Regions from separate parts of the Dorea sp. YH-dor226 genome, predicted to be linked through region 1. Evidence: a T-box and tRNA genes for the amino acid it is inferred to sense, from the RefSeq annotation. Region 1 holds a T-box; the other holds one or more tRNA genes.
The links. A T-box is a leader RNA that pairs with one kind of tRNA and senses whether it is charged. The one in region 1 lies ahead of ABE547_RS00335 (valine--tRNA ligase), so its partner is inferred to be a tRNA-Val.
Positions count from the first base shown of each region.

Region 2: it has a tRNA-Val gene. The T-box ahead of ABE547_RS00335 (valine--tRNA ligase) is inferred to sense a tRNA for this amino acid. The anticodon was not compared.

Region 1 covers NZ_JBDOHS010000001.1:60,016-65,842, reverse strand. The annotation lists gene hydF ([FeFe] hydrogenase H-cluster maturation GTPase HydF) at 66-1,295, opposite strand; gene hydE ([FeFe] hydrogenase H-cluster radical SAM maturase HydE) at 1,313-2,377, opposite strand; gene ABE547_RS00345 (DNA-deoxyinosine glycosylase) at 2,704-3,198, shown strand; gene ABE547_RS00340 (AEC family transporter) at 3,240-4,184, shown strand; T-box leader at 4,261-4,510, shown strand; gene ABE547_RS00335 (valine--tRNA ligase) at 4,600-5,827, shown strand, end outside.
Region 2 covers NZ_JBDOHS010000005.1:90,232-96,058, forward strand. The annotation lists gene ABE547_RS06150 (DedA family protein) at 1-326, opposite strand, end outside; gene ABE547_RS06155 (GNAT family N-acetyltransferase) at 431-1,429, opposite strand; gene ispF (2-C-methyl-D-erythritol 2,4-cyclodiphosphate synthase) at 1,470-2,018, opposite strand; gene ABE547_RS06165 (hypothetical protein) at 2,022-2,330, opposite strand; tRNA gene ABE547_RS06170 (tRNA-Met) at 2,492-2,565, opposite strand; tRNA gene ABE547_RS06175 (tRNA-Val) at 2,580-2,652, opposite strand; gene gdhA (NADP-specific glutamate dehydrogenase) at 2,837-4,171, opposite strand; gene ABE547_RS06185 (phosphoribosylformylglycinamidine synthase) at 4,539-5,827, opposite strand, start outside.

The DNA.
Region 1 (5,827 bases):
AAACTTCAGGATGCCGGCGCTGTTTTATGTGGATGTGTATGGTCTGGTATGAGAAAAGTGCAGATCTACCCAAGCGAAGGGAAGATCTCGATACTTCGTTCCAGAATTCCCTGCATATAGGCAATTGCAGTTCCGTAATTGGTAATCGGAATATTGGCATCTTCTGCACATTTCAGGCGATATTTCATCTCCCGTTCATTGAGCGTGCAGCCGCCGCAGTGAACGACCATCTTATAGCGATCCAGTTCCAGTGGAAATTCCGTTCCGCTGGTGAATTCAAAATTCAGCTGTTTTCCGGTATAATTTCGAATCCAGCGAGGAAGCTTGACAGTACCGATATCATCACACTGTCTGTGGTGCGTGCAGCCCTCCGAGATCAGGATGGTATCACCATCTTCCAGTGTATCCAGGGCACGGGCGCCGTGTACGACCGTGTGGAGATTTCCCTTGTACCTTGCGAAAAGAATGGAAAATGAGGTCAAAGGAATCTCCCCTGGTGTGTCGGCGGATACCTTGGCAAAGACCTGGCTGTCAGTAATGACAAGAGACGGCTTTTTGGACAGGTTCTGAAGGGTCTCTCTCAGTTCATGTTCTTTGACCACAATTGCAGTTGCATCTGCTTCCAGAATATCACGGATCGTCTGTTGCTGCGGAAGAATCAGACGTCCTTTTGGGGCGGCCTTATCAATCGGAACAACCAGCACAACAAAATCCGATGGATGGATCAGATCGCCCACGATACGCAGCTTCGAATCCTCCTGGGGTGCGAGAGCGGCAATCTGTTCCTTCAGTTCATATATATTTGTCTGATCTGCGGCACTTACCCACAGAATTCGCTGTTTTTCAATCTTGTATGCAGCCTGCGCAGATTCAATGGCGGTACACTTGTCATCTTCCGAAACAAGGTCTGCTTTGTTCAGAACAATAAGATAAGGAATCTCCTTTTGCTGAATTCGTTCCAGAATCGCAGCATCCTCTTTTGTCATACCGGTGGTTCCGTCCACCACCAGAACGGCAATATCCGTTTTGTTCAGAATCTGGTAAGCCTTCTGGATCCGAAGCTTTCCAAGTTCTCCCTCATCATCCAGACCAGGCGTATCAATCATCACAACCGGACCGAGCGGAAGAAGCTCCATAGCCTTCAGAACCGGATCCGTTGTAGTACCCTTTACGTCCGATACGATTGCAAGACTCTGGCCTGTAAGGGAATTAATGATACTCGATTTGCCGGCATTACGTTTGCCAAAAATACCAATATGGATGCGCTCGGAAGAGGGCGTATTATTTAAACTCATAGTTATCAACCTCCTGTTTAATTTAAGGAATCTCCGCGTGCGGTTACGACACGATATCCGATGGATTGCATCCGGGTCTCCAGGCACCTTCGGCACTGGGCGGATTCATCTCCGGTACAGATTTTGTTGTCGTACAGCAGGTAATCTTTTCTTACGCTGGTAGGAGACAGGTTCGGCATCACTACATTGGCTCCTGCCAGAATACCCAGTTCTCTTCCTTTGGGATGGATGGTTCCGAGTGCTGTAGTAGCAGGAAGCAGTACTTTGGGGATCATCAGCCGGATCAGGCCCAGCAGAAAGAGCGTGAGCTCCAACGTCCCGGCAGGTTCACCTGCAAATGGAGTGTCGTGATGCGGGATAAATGGTCCGATTCCGATCATCTGTGGATTCAGTTCTTTCATAAACAGCATATCTTCTGCCAGATGCTCTGCTGTCTGATAGGGGGAACCGACCATGAATCCGGTTCCTACCTGGTAACCGATCTCTTTCAGATCCCACAGACATTGCTGTCGGTGGGCGGCGCTCAGAGAAGCAGGATGCAGCATACCATAATGCTGGTAATTACAGGTTTCGTGTCTGAGAAGATATCGGTCGGCTCCGGCATCGAAAAAGGCCTGATAGGTTTCACGGGATTTTTCACCGACAGATAGAGTAATGGCACAGTCGGGATAGCGTTGCCTGATTGTCCGGATGAGAGAAATCATCTTTTCATCAGTAAACCATCCGTCTTCGCCTCCCTGCAGGACGAAGGTACGGAATCCCAGATCATAGCCTTCGCGGCAGCAGGAGAGAATCTCCTCTTCCGTCAGTCGATACCGGTGTACATTTTTGTTACTTTTCCGGATACCACAGTAAAGACAGTCATTTCGACAGTAGTTGGTGAATTCAATCAGTCCTCGGACATAGATGTCGGTTCCGTAATATTTTTGCTGTTCCTGTCGGGCAAGAGAAAAAAGATATTCGGACAATTCGGGTGTACGTCCGGAAATCAGAGCTGTCCACTCACTTCTGGACAGATTCTGTTCTGTATGTAGTTTATCAATCAGTGATATCAGATCTGAAGTAGGTATGGATGTGTTCATTGGCAGTCTCCTTGAATCTATTGGTTTACATGATACTGGTTTTGCCGTTTCGTTTCCGTACGCTGGAAATACGTAAAAAAACCTGGCGTACATAGCGTCAGGTTCTGAAAAGGCAGAGGTATCCTGCCAGAGTATTCTCTATGAATCTGCACGCCTTTTCACTCAGAAGATACAGTCTTTGTGATCAGTACGGTTTTGTAAAATTATAGCATACTGCAAATATTTCCACAATCATCGTTTATGGATTCACAAATTGCAGAAGTCTGTTATAATAGGAAAGAAATGGTTTTCGTCAGGAAAATCTTACCGAAGGAAGAGGTCAGAGAATGGAAACAGAATATGTGTTACATGATTTTGAACCGATATATGATGAACGTTCACAGATTCTGATGTTGGGAACCATGCCGTCACCGAAGTCACGGGAAGTGGGATTTTATTACGGTCATCCGAGGAACCGTTTCTGGAAAGTGGTATCGGATGTCTGTCGGGAACCGCTGCCGGAGACGAAGGAAGAGAAGATCACATTTGCACTGAGAAACCGGATTGCTGTCTGGGATGTGCTGGCTGGCTGCGAGATCAGAGGAGCGGAGGACAGCAGTATCCGCAATCCTGTACCCAATGATATGAGCAGAATTCTGAAAGCAGCGGATATCCGGGCAATATTCACGACCGGGACGAAGGCATATCAGTTATATAAAAAGTACTGTTATCCGGTAACCGGTATGGAGGCGATCGGCCTGCCATCCACAAGCCCGGCAAATTGCAGGATGTCCTACGAAGAATTGTATGAAGCATATTTGGTAATACAAAAATATATTTAAAATATATAATTCGGATAAATAACGGTGAAAGAAGGAGAAGGATGGAAAATCTGATATTTAGTTTAAATGCGACGGTTCCGGTGTTTTTAATGATGCTTTTGGGACTGGTATTTCGAAAAGCAGGATGGATTGATGATGCATTTTCATCAAAGATGAATCAGTTTGTGTTCCGGGTGCCGCTTCCACTGCTGGTGTTCAGTGATCTGGCATCGGTCGACTTTGATAAGGTGTGGAATATGAAGTTTATCTTATTCTGCTTTTTTGTAACAGTACTCAGTATAGGAATCTCTGTTGCCATCTCATATTTATGGAAAGACAAGTCGATCCAGGGAGAATTTGTTCAGGCTTCCTATCGAAGCAGTGCGGCGCTTCTGGGAATTGCGTTCATCCAGAATATATATGGAACTTCAGGAATGGCTCCGCTTATGATCATCGGAAGTGTGCCGCTTTATAATGTGATGGCGGTTCTTGTACTGTCATTATTCCGGCCGGGGCAGAAGGGGCTGGACCGCAAGGTTCTGAAAAAAACGCTGAAAGGCATTGTGACGAATCCAATCATTATCGGAATCGTGGCCGGACTTCTGTGGTCAGCATTAAAGATTCCAATGCCACATATTGCAGAAAAAACAGTGAGCAGCGTTGCAGGTGTTGCAACACCGATGGGACTGATGGCCATGGGAGCAACCTTTGATATTAAAAAAGCATTTGCAAAGGTAAGACCGTCTGTCGTGGCGGCACTTATCAAGCTGGTGGGATATGCAGGTGTCTTCCTTCCGGTGGCTGTATGGATGGGCTTCCGTAAGGAGGAACTGGTGGCCATTCTGGTGATGCTGGGATCTGCCACAACCGTGAGCAGCTTTGTTATGGCAAAAAACATGGGACATGAGGGAACTCTGACATCAAGTACAGTGATGCTTACCACCCTGTTCAGTGCATTTACCCTGACGGGATGGCTGTATATACTGAGAAGCTTTGCGCTGATCTAGGAGTCGAACTATTAAAAAAGTCTTAATTTCCTTGACAAATCGACTTTCGATGGCTATGATAATCAGTAGTTTATACGTAAAGGCTTTGATGAAGAGGAGTATGTATTCATGAACCTGCCAGAGAGAGTGGTCCACAGGCTGAGAGGCGCTCAGGATATTCAGAATACAGAAGGTAGCTTCTGAGCCGGATGGCTGAACTTCGTAAGAAGAAGCTAGGTCACCCCGGAGTCGTTCCCGTTATAGAATAAGATGAGATATATAGAAGTCTTGAAAAAGTGTTTCTTCTATATAATAAAGGTGGTACCGCGACTACAATCGCCCTTTACGTAATGTAGAGGGCTTTTTCATTTTCAAAATGTGAAGAAAATGTGAAAAGCTATAGTATAAAGTGTATCTGAAGTATGAGGAGGAAACTATGAGTCAGAACCTGGAAAAGACTTACAATCCAAAAGAGATTGAAGCAAAGTTATATGAAAAATGGTGTGAAAATAAGTATTTTCACGCAGAGGTTGACAGAAGCAGAAAACCGTTTACAACTGTGATGCCGCCACCGAACATTACCGGTAAGCTGCATATGGGGCATGCACTGGATAATACACTGCAGGATATCCTGATCCGCTACAAGAGAATGCAGGGATACAATGCACTGTGGATTCCGGGAACAGACCATGCGGCAATCTCCACAGAAGTTAAGGTTACCAATCAGCTGAAAGAAGAAGGTATTGATAAAAAAGAGCTTGGAAGAGAAAAATTCCTGGAGAGAACCTGGCAGTGGAAGGAAGAGTATGCAGGAACGATCGAAGGACAGCTGAAAAAGCTGGGCGTATCCTGTGACTGGGACAGAGAACGCTTCACAATGGATGAAGGTTGTTCCAAAGCGGTTGAAGAAGTATTTATCAAGCTTTATGAAAAAGGATATATCTATAAGGGATCAAGAATCATCAACTGGTGTCCGGTATGTAAAACCTCTCTGTCTGATGCAGAGGTTGAGCATGAAGAGCAGGATGGATTCTTCTGGCACATCAAGTATCCGATCGTAGGAACCGATGATTTCCTGGAGATCGCAACAACACGTCCGGAGACCATGCTTGGTGATACGGCTATTGCTGTACATCCGGATGATGAGAGATATAAAGACATCGTTGGAAAGACCTGTCTGCTTCCATTGACGGACAGAGAGATCCCGATCGTTGCAGACTATTATGTAGATAAAGAGTTCGGAACGGGTGCGGTTAAGATCACACCGGCACATGACCCGAATGACTTTGAAGTTGGAAAACGCCACAATCTGCCGGAGATCAATATCATGAATGATGATGCTACGATCAATGAGCAGTACGGAGGCAAATATGCCGGAATGGATCGTTACGAGGCAAGAAAGGCCATGGTGAAGGATCTGGAAGAGCAGGGATATCTGGTAAAGGTTGTGCCACATTCTCATAATGTAGGTACACATGACCGCTGCCACACGACGGTAGAGCCGATGGTAAAGCAGCAGTGGTTCGTTAAGATGGATGAACTTGCGAAACCGGCGATTGAAGCAATTAAGAATGGGGAACTCAGATTTGTTCCGGAGCGTTTTAATAAGATCTACCTGCACTGGCTGGAAAATATCCGTGACTGGTGTATCTCCAGACAGATCT
Region 2 (5,827 bases), on a different contig from region 1:
ATCGGGCCCTTTCTCCGAAGCATCTCCATGTTCCGTTCAATCATTTCCCGATGCTTTGGAAAATGTCGAAGATAAAACCGAAGAAACACTTCCCCTCCAATCCGCCCCAGAAAATACAGGATCCAGCTTCCCAGAATCCCGGCTGCCACCGACAGAAGCAGCACTTCAAGAAAGCTGATCTCTCCTCTGGACGCCCAGATCCCCGCAAGCGGCATGATCACACCCGCAGGAAATCCCGGAAGATTCATATATTCCAGCAATACAATCAAAAATACGAATATTGCACCATATTGTAAAAAATATTGTGAAAGGATCTGAATCTGCATCTCTGAAAACCTCCCCTGTTATGATGTTCTTATCATAAAGGGGAAATCTTAAGAGAGAGATGGTAGAATTCTAAAGATATTCTAAAGAATCATATTAGATAAAATCAAACGACTTCATTCAGGTAGATATGGGATAACGGAACCATTTTCTGCAGTTCCTCTTTCATTCTTTCTGACATGGTCACCCCGTCTTCTTCACAGATTTCATCTGCTGTCTTTGCACCGAACACCAGACTCGCAAGTGCTGCAACCGTAATCGTACCCTCACTGTTCTCACGCTTTCCGTCCATCAGCATCACGCCGGAGAACTCCGTTCCCGTGATCATAACACAGCGATTATTTTCCTCGATCAACGGATCCGTAATCTGAAAACAGGTACCCATAAAGCTTGTGAGACGAAGAGACATCAGCATCCTTCTGACATCAACAATCCGAACCATAATCTTCGGCTTTTCCTCCGGCTCATCTTCACCCGTATCGATCCGGACATCCACAATCTGTCCGTCCTTCCGATATACTTTCAGGCATCCTCCGTCGCTGGCGTACTCATGAATCAGCCTTTTATAATAGGCAGCATCTCTTTTGGCATATACCTGGTACCTCGTTGCAAGGCATTGTGATACATATTCTGCGAGTTCTTCACAATCCTCCTCTGAAGCTGTGGTAATAAGAATTCCTTTTTCCATATCCTCCTTATGATAGTACGACCGTTCCTGTTCGTATACCGTCCGAAAATCAAAAGGAAGATAGATATTTTCAGATGCAGGCATCAAGAACGTGAATGTCTCCCCGTTATGATACATCTCATTTAATGCATTTTTCAAAAGGGCTGCCATATATCCGCGCTTGCGATAAGACTGCTGTGTCGCAACAGCCACAATATAATTGGCGTCTTTTTCACTCCCGTTTACCAGAAGCTTATATGGATTCAGATGGAGCATTGCTCTGATCTCTCCCGCTTCTTCTATTACATAGATCTGATTATCCTCTGTTTTCTCGGTATAGTAATAATCCACAAAGCTTTCACTGTCTTCCGAAAACACTTCTTCATACAACGCTCTGGATAACTTCTTTTCTTCCGCTGTTAAACTTTTTAATTTCATAATCCGACCACTCCTGTATGACCTGTCAATCTGTCTGTATTTACAATGAATTTTTCAAACAGCCGCCGCATCCGGCACATCCGCCTTCTCCCGGCCCGACTGCATAACTGTAATTTGCAATGGTTTCAAGACATGCAATTGCCTGCGCAGAGATGCCTTCCCCACTCCCGGTAAATCCCAGTCCTTCTTCCGTAGTTGCTTTAATATTGATCTGATCCACTTCAATATGCAGTGCCTTCGCAACATTCTGACGCATGATCTCTATATGCGGTGCCATCTTCGGACGCTGTGCAATGATCGTTGCATCAATATTGCCGATCACATACATCCTGTCCTCAATCAATTGTCCTACGTGTTCCAGCAGCCGGATACTGGATATCCCTTTATACTGTGAATCTGTATCCGGAAAATGCTTTCCGATATCTCCAAGTGCTGCTGCTCCAAGAAGAGCATCCATGATCGCATGAAGAAGCACATCTGCATCCGAATGCCCCAGCAGGCCTTTTTCATACGGAATTTTCACTCCTCCCAGTATCAGATCTCTGTCCTCTACCAGTCGATGAACATCATAACCCATTCCAATTCTCATTGATCACACCTCTGTCTTTGTATTCTCATCTTCACAACTGACTTCTTTTATATCGTTCTTATCTACTTTCTCCTCATCCGGGTCGTCTTCTGATTCTTCTTCATACTCGTCCTCATAATCCTTCCGGTAAAGTACCAGAACCGCATTTGCCAGAAGAAACAAACCAATTCCCATAAAAGCGATTCCGAACAGCATAAACAACATGACATTGTCCGAATTTCCCTCCAGGACTCCTTTAAAAAGATCAAATCCCAGATACATCAGATATCCTCCTGCAAGAATTCTGATGATCATTCTATTCTTTGTTGGCATATAGAATCCTCCTTTTTCATCTATTTCATGCATACGATACACTTTTTTTCATATGTTTTGTATTATAAATGATTTTATATTATTTGTATATATTAATCATCAAAAGATTTCCCTTACTTTTACAGAAAAAAAGAGAACCACTTTTGTGATTCTCTCTTCAGTAGCGGGAACTGGATTTGAACCAGCGACACCACGGGTATGAACCGTGTGCTCTAGCCAACTGAGCTATCCCGCCATATTTGGTATATATGGGACCAATAGGGCTCGAACCTATGACCCTCTGCTTGTAAGGCAGATGCTCTCCCAGCTGAGCTATGATCCCATATTTTGTAGGTTCTTCTCTCGAACCGACTTCGTCATTATACTATTAAACCTCGTCAAATGTCAACACTTTTTTTCAATTTTTTTATTTTTCTTTCATTTTTCTTTTTTTCATGTAAAACCCCCATCAGATCAACTGATCTTTCGGGGGTCTTACCATGTATTATCAATTCTACAATCTGATATTATACAATTCCCTGAGCGTTCATGGCATCTACTACTTTTTCAAATCCAGCAATATTGGCACCGGCTACATAGTTGCCTTCCATACCATATCGTTTTGCAGCATCATCCATGTTATGGCAGATATTTACCATAATCTCTTTCAGTTTTTCATCCACTTCCTCAAATGACCAGCTTAAGCGTTCACTGTTCTGAGACATTTCAAGGGCAGATGTAGCCACACCTCCGGCATTGGCTGCTTTTCCAGGTGCAAAGAGCACACCATTGGCCTGAAGATATTCGGTTGCTTCCAGTGTGGTAGGCATATTGGCACCTTCACATACTGCAACGCATCCATTTGCAACCAGCTGTTTTGCGTCTTCCAGATGGAGTTCATTCTGTGTGGCGCAAGGAAGAGCGAGATCTGCTTTTACAGACCACACGCCACGTCCTTCATGATATTCGGAATTCGGACGGTATTTCCTGTACTCTGTCAATCTTGCACGGTTTACTTCCTTGATTTCCTTTAATGCCTCTACATCAATACCTTCCGGATCGTATACCCAGCCGTTGGAATCGCTGACTGTGACAACCTTCGCACCCAGCTGCTGTGCTTTTTCCACTGCATAGATCGCAACATTACCAGATCCGGAAACTACAGCCGTCATACCATTAATGTCTTTTCCGTTAATCTTAAGAAGTTCCTCTGTCAGATACAGAAGACCATATCCTGTAGCTTCTGTTCTTGCAAGAGATCCGCCGTAACTCAGTCCCTTTCCCGTCAGAACACCCTCGTATGTTCCTCTGATTCGCTTATACTGTCCAAACATATATCCGATTTCTCTTGCACCTGTACCGATATCTCCTGCAGGAACATCTTCATCGGCACCAATATATTTACTAAGTTCTGTCATAAAGCTCTGGCAGAATGCCATGACCTCTCTGTCTGATTTTCCCTTAGGATCAAAATCAGAACCTCCTTTTCCTCCGCCAATCGGAAGACCTGTCAGAGAATTCTTGAAGATCTGCTCAAATCCCAGGAATTTAATGATTCCAAGATTTACGGATGGATGAAGACGTAATCCTCCCTTATATGGTCCGATTGCGCTGTTGAACTGTACACGATAGCCCGTATTTACATGAACCTGTCCTTTGTCGTCTACCCATGGTACACGGAACTTGATCTGTCTTTCCGGCTCTACGAGTCTCTCAAGAAGAGCATCTCTTCTAAATTTTTCTTCATTAGCCTCTACCACTACTCTCAATGATTCCAATACTTCTTTGACTGCCTGGTGGAATTCCGGTTCAGCCGGATTCTTTGCAACCACCTTTTCCAGCACTTCATCAACATATGACATAACTATATACCTCCTAATACTTTCCTTCAAAGCCGCTGCACACCTCAGATATCCTGTCTTTTTGATATCACCTCCTCCATCTTTCGCGAATGGCCCGACGCTGAAAGACGGTTTTCCAATCAGGTATGTGAAAAAGAACGGGCAGACAAAAGTCCACCCGTTTTTCTCAACGTCTTTGTCCATTACTATTGTAAGAGATAACTCCCCGGAACGCAAGACGTTTGTCAAAATTTTATCTTGTTTTTTGCATTTTTATTCATCGAATCCTTCATTATGCAATTCGAATGCATTAAAAATGTATTTATTTCAATAGATTCGTCTATCTTTTGTCACATTTTTTGAAACAGATCGCACTCCAAATTGCATTTTACTTAAAATATGCAACACCGGATTCAAAGATCTTCAGATCCTGTTCCCCGTAGATGTTCATTGCCACAGAGCGCGCACGTCTTTCAGAATGTGCCATCTTTCCAAACACACGTCCATCCGGGCTTGTGATTCCCTCGATTGCACAGTAAGAACCGTTTACATTCCACTCTTCATTCATTGTAATATTTCCATCCGGGTCACAGTACTGTGTTGCAACCTGTCCATTTGCAAACAGCTTATCCAGCCACTCTTTACTTGCAACGAAGCGACCTTCTCCGTGGGATGCCGGATTCGTATATACACCGCCAAGTTCTGCCTGCTGAAGCCATGGAGACTTGTTGGTTACTACTTTCGTGTAAACCATTTTGGAGATATGGCGTCCGATCGTATTGTAAGTCAGAGTCGGAGAATCTGCCGTCTGTCCGGTGATCTCACCGCCAGGAACAAGACCAAGCTTGATAAGTGCCTGGAAACCATTACATACACCAAGTACCAGTCCGTCACGTTCATTCAGAAGCTTCTCTACTGCTTCTTTCATCTTTGCATTCTGGAATGCAGTTGCAAAGAACTTCGCGGAACCATCCGGCTCATCACCGGCGCTGAATCCGCCTGGGAACATGATGATCTGGGACTGGCTGATCGCTTTTTCAAATACATCCACAGAATCAATGATGTCTGCAGCACTCATATTTCTGAATACTTTTGTGATCACCTTTGCGCCTGCTCTTTCAAAAGCTCTCGCACTGTCATATTCACAGTTTGTTCCCGGGAATACCGGAATAAATACCGTCGGCTGAGCGATCTTATGACTGCAGATATGGATATCTGAAGTATTATATAAACCAGTCTCCACCTTTTCCTCCTGACCTTCTGCTCCGGAGTTTGTCGGGAATACCCTCTCCAGTGGCTCTTCCCATGCTGAAACTGCATCTGCAAGTGCAATCTTCATATCGCCATAAGAGATTGCTGCATCTTCCGTTACTTCACCGATAACTGTGTAAGTAATTGTAAGATCAGATATCTTTTCAGCCGGAACTTCTGCAATGATATCACCAAACGCAGGTGCAAACAGGTCTCTTGCATCCACATTGTGTTCGATCTTCACACCCATTCCGTTACCAAATGCCATCTTGCTGACAGCCGCTGCAATACCATGTCTGTCAAGCGCATATGCAGAAACAATCTTTCCACTGTGTACGTCTTCTGCAAATTTTCCATACTGTTCCATAACTTTATCATATACAGGAACATCATACTCATCCGTCTCAATACGAAGCCATACTAATT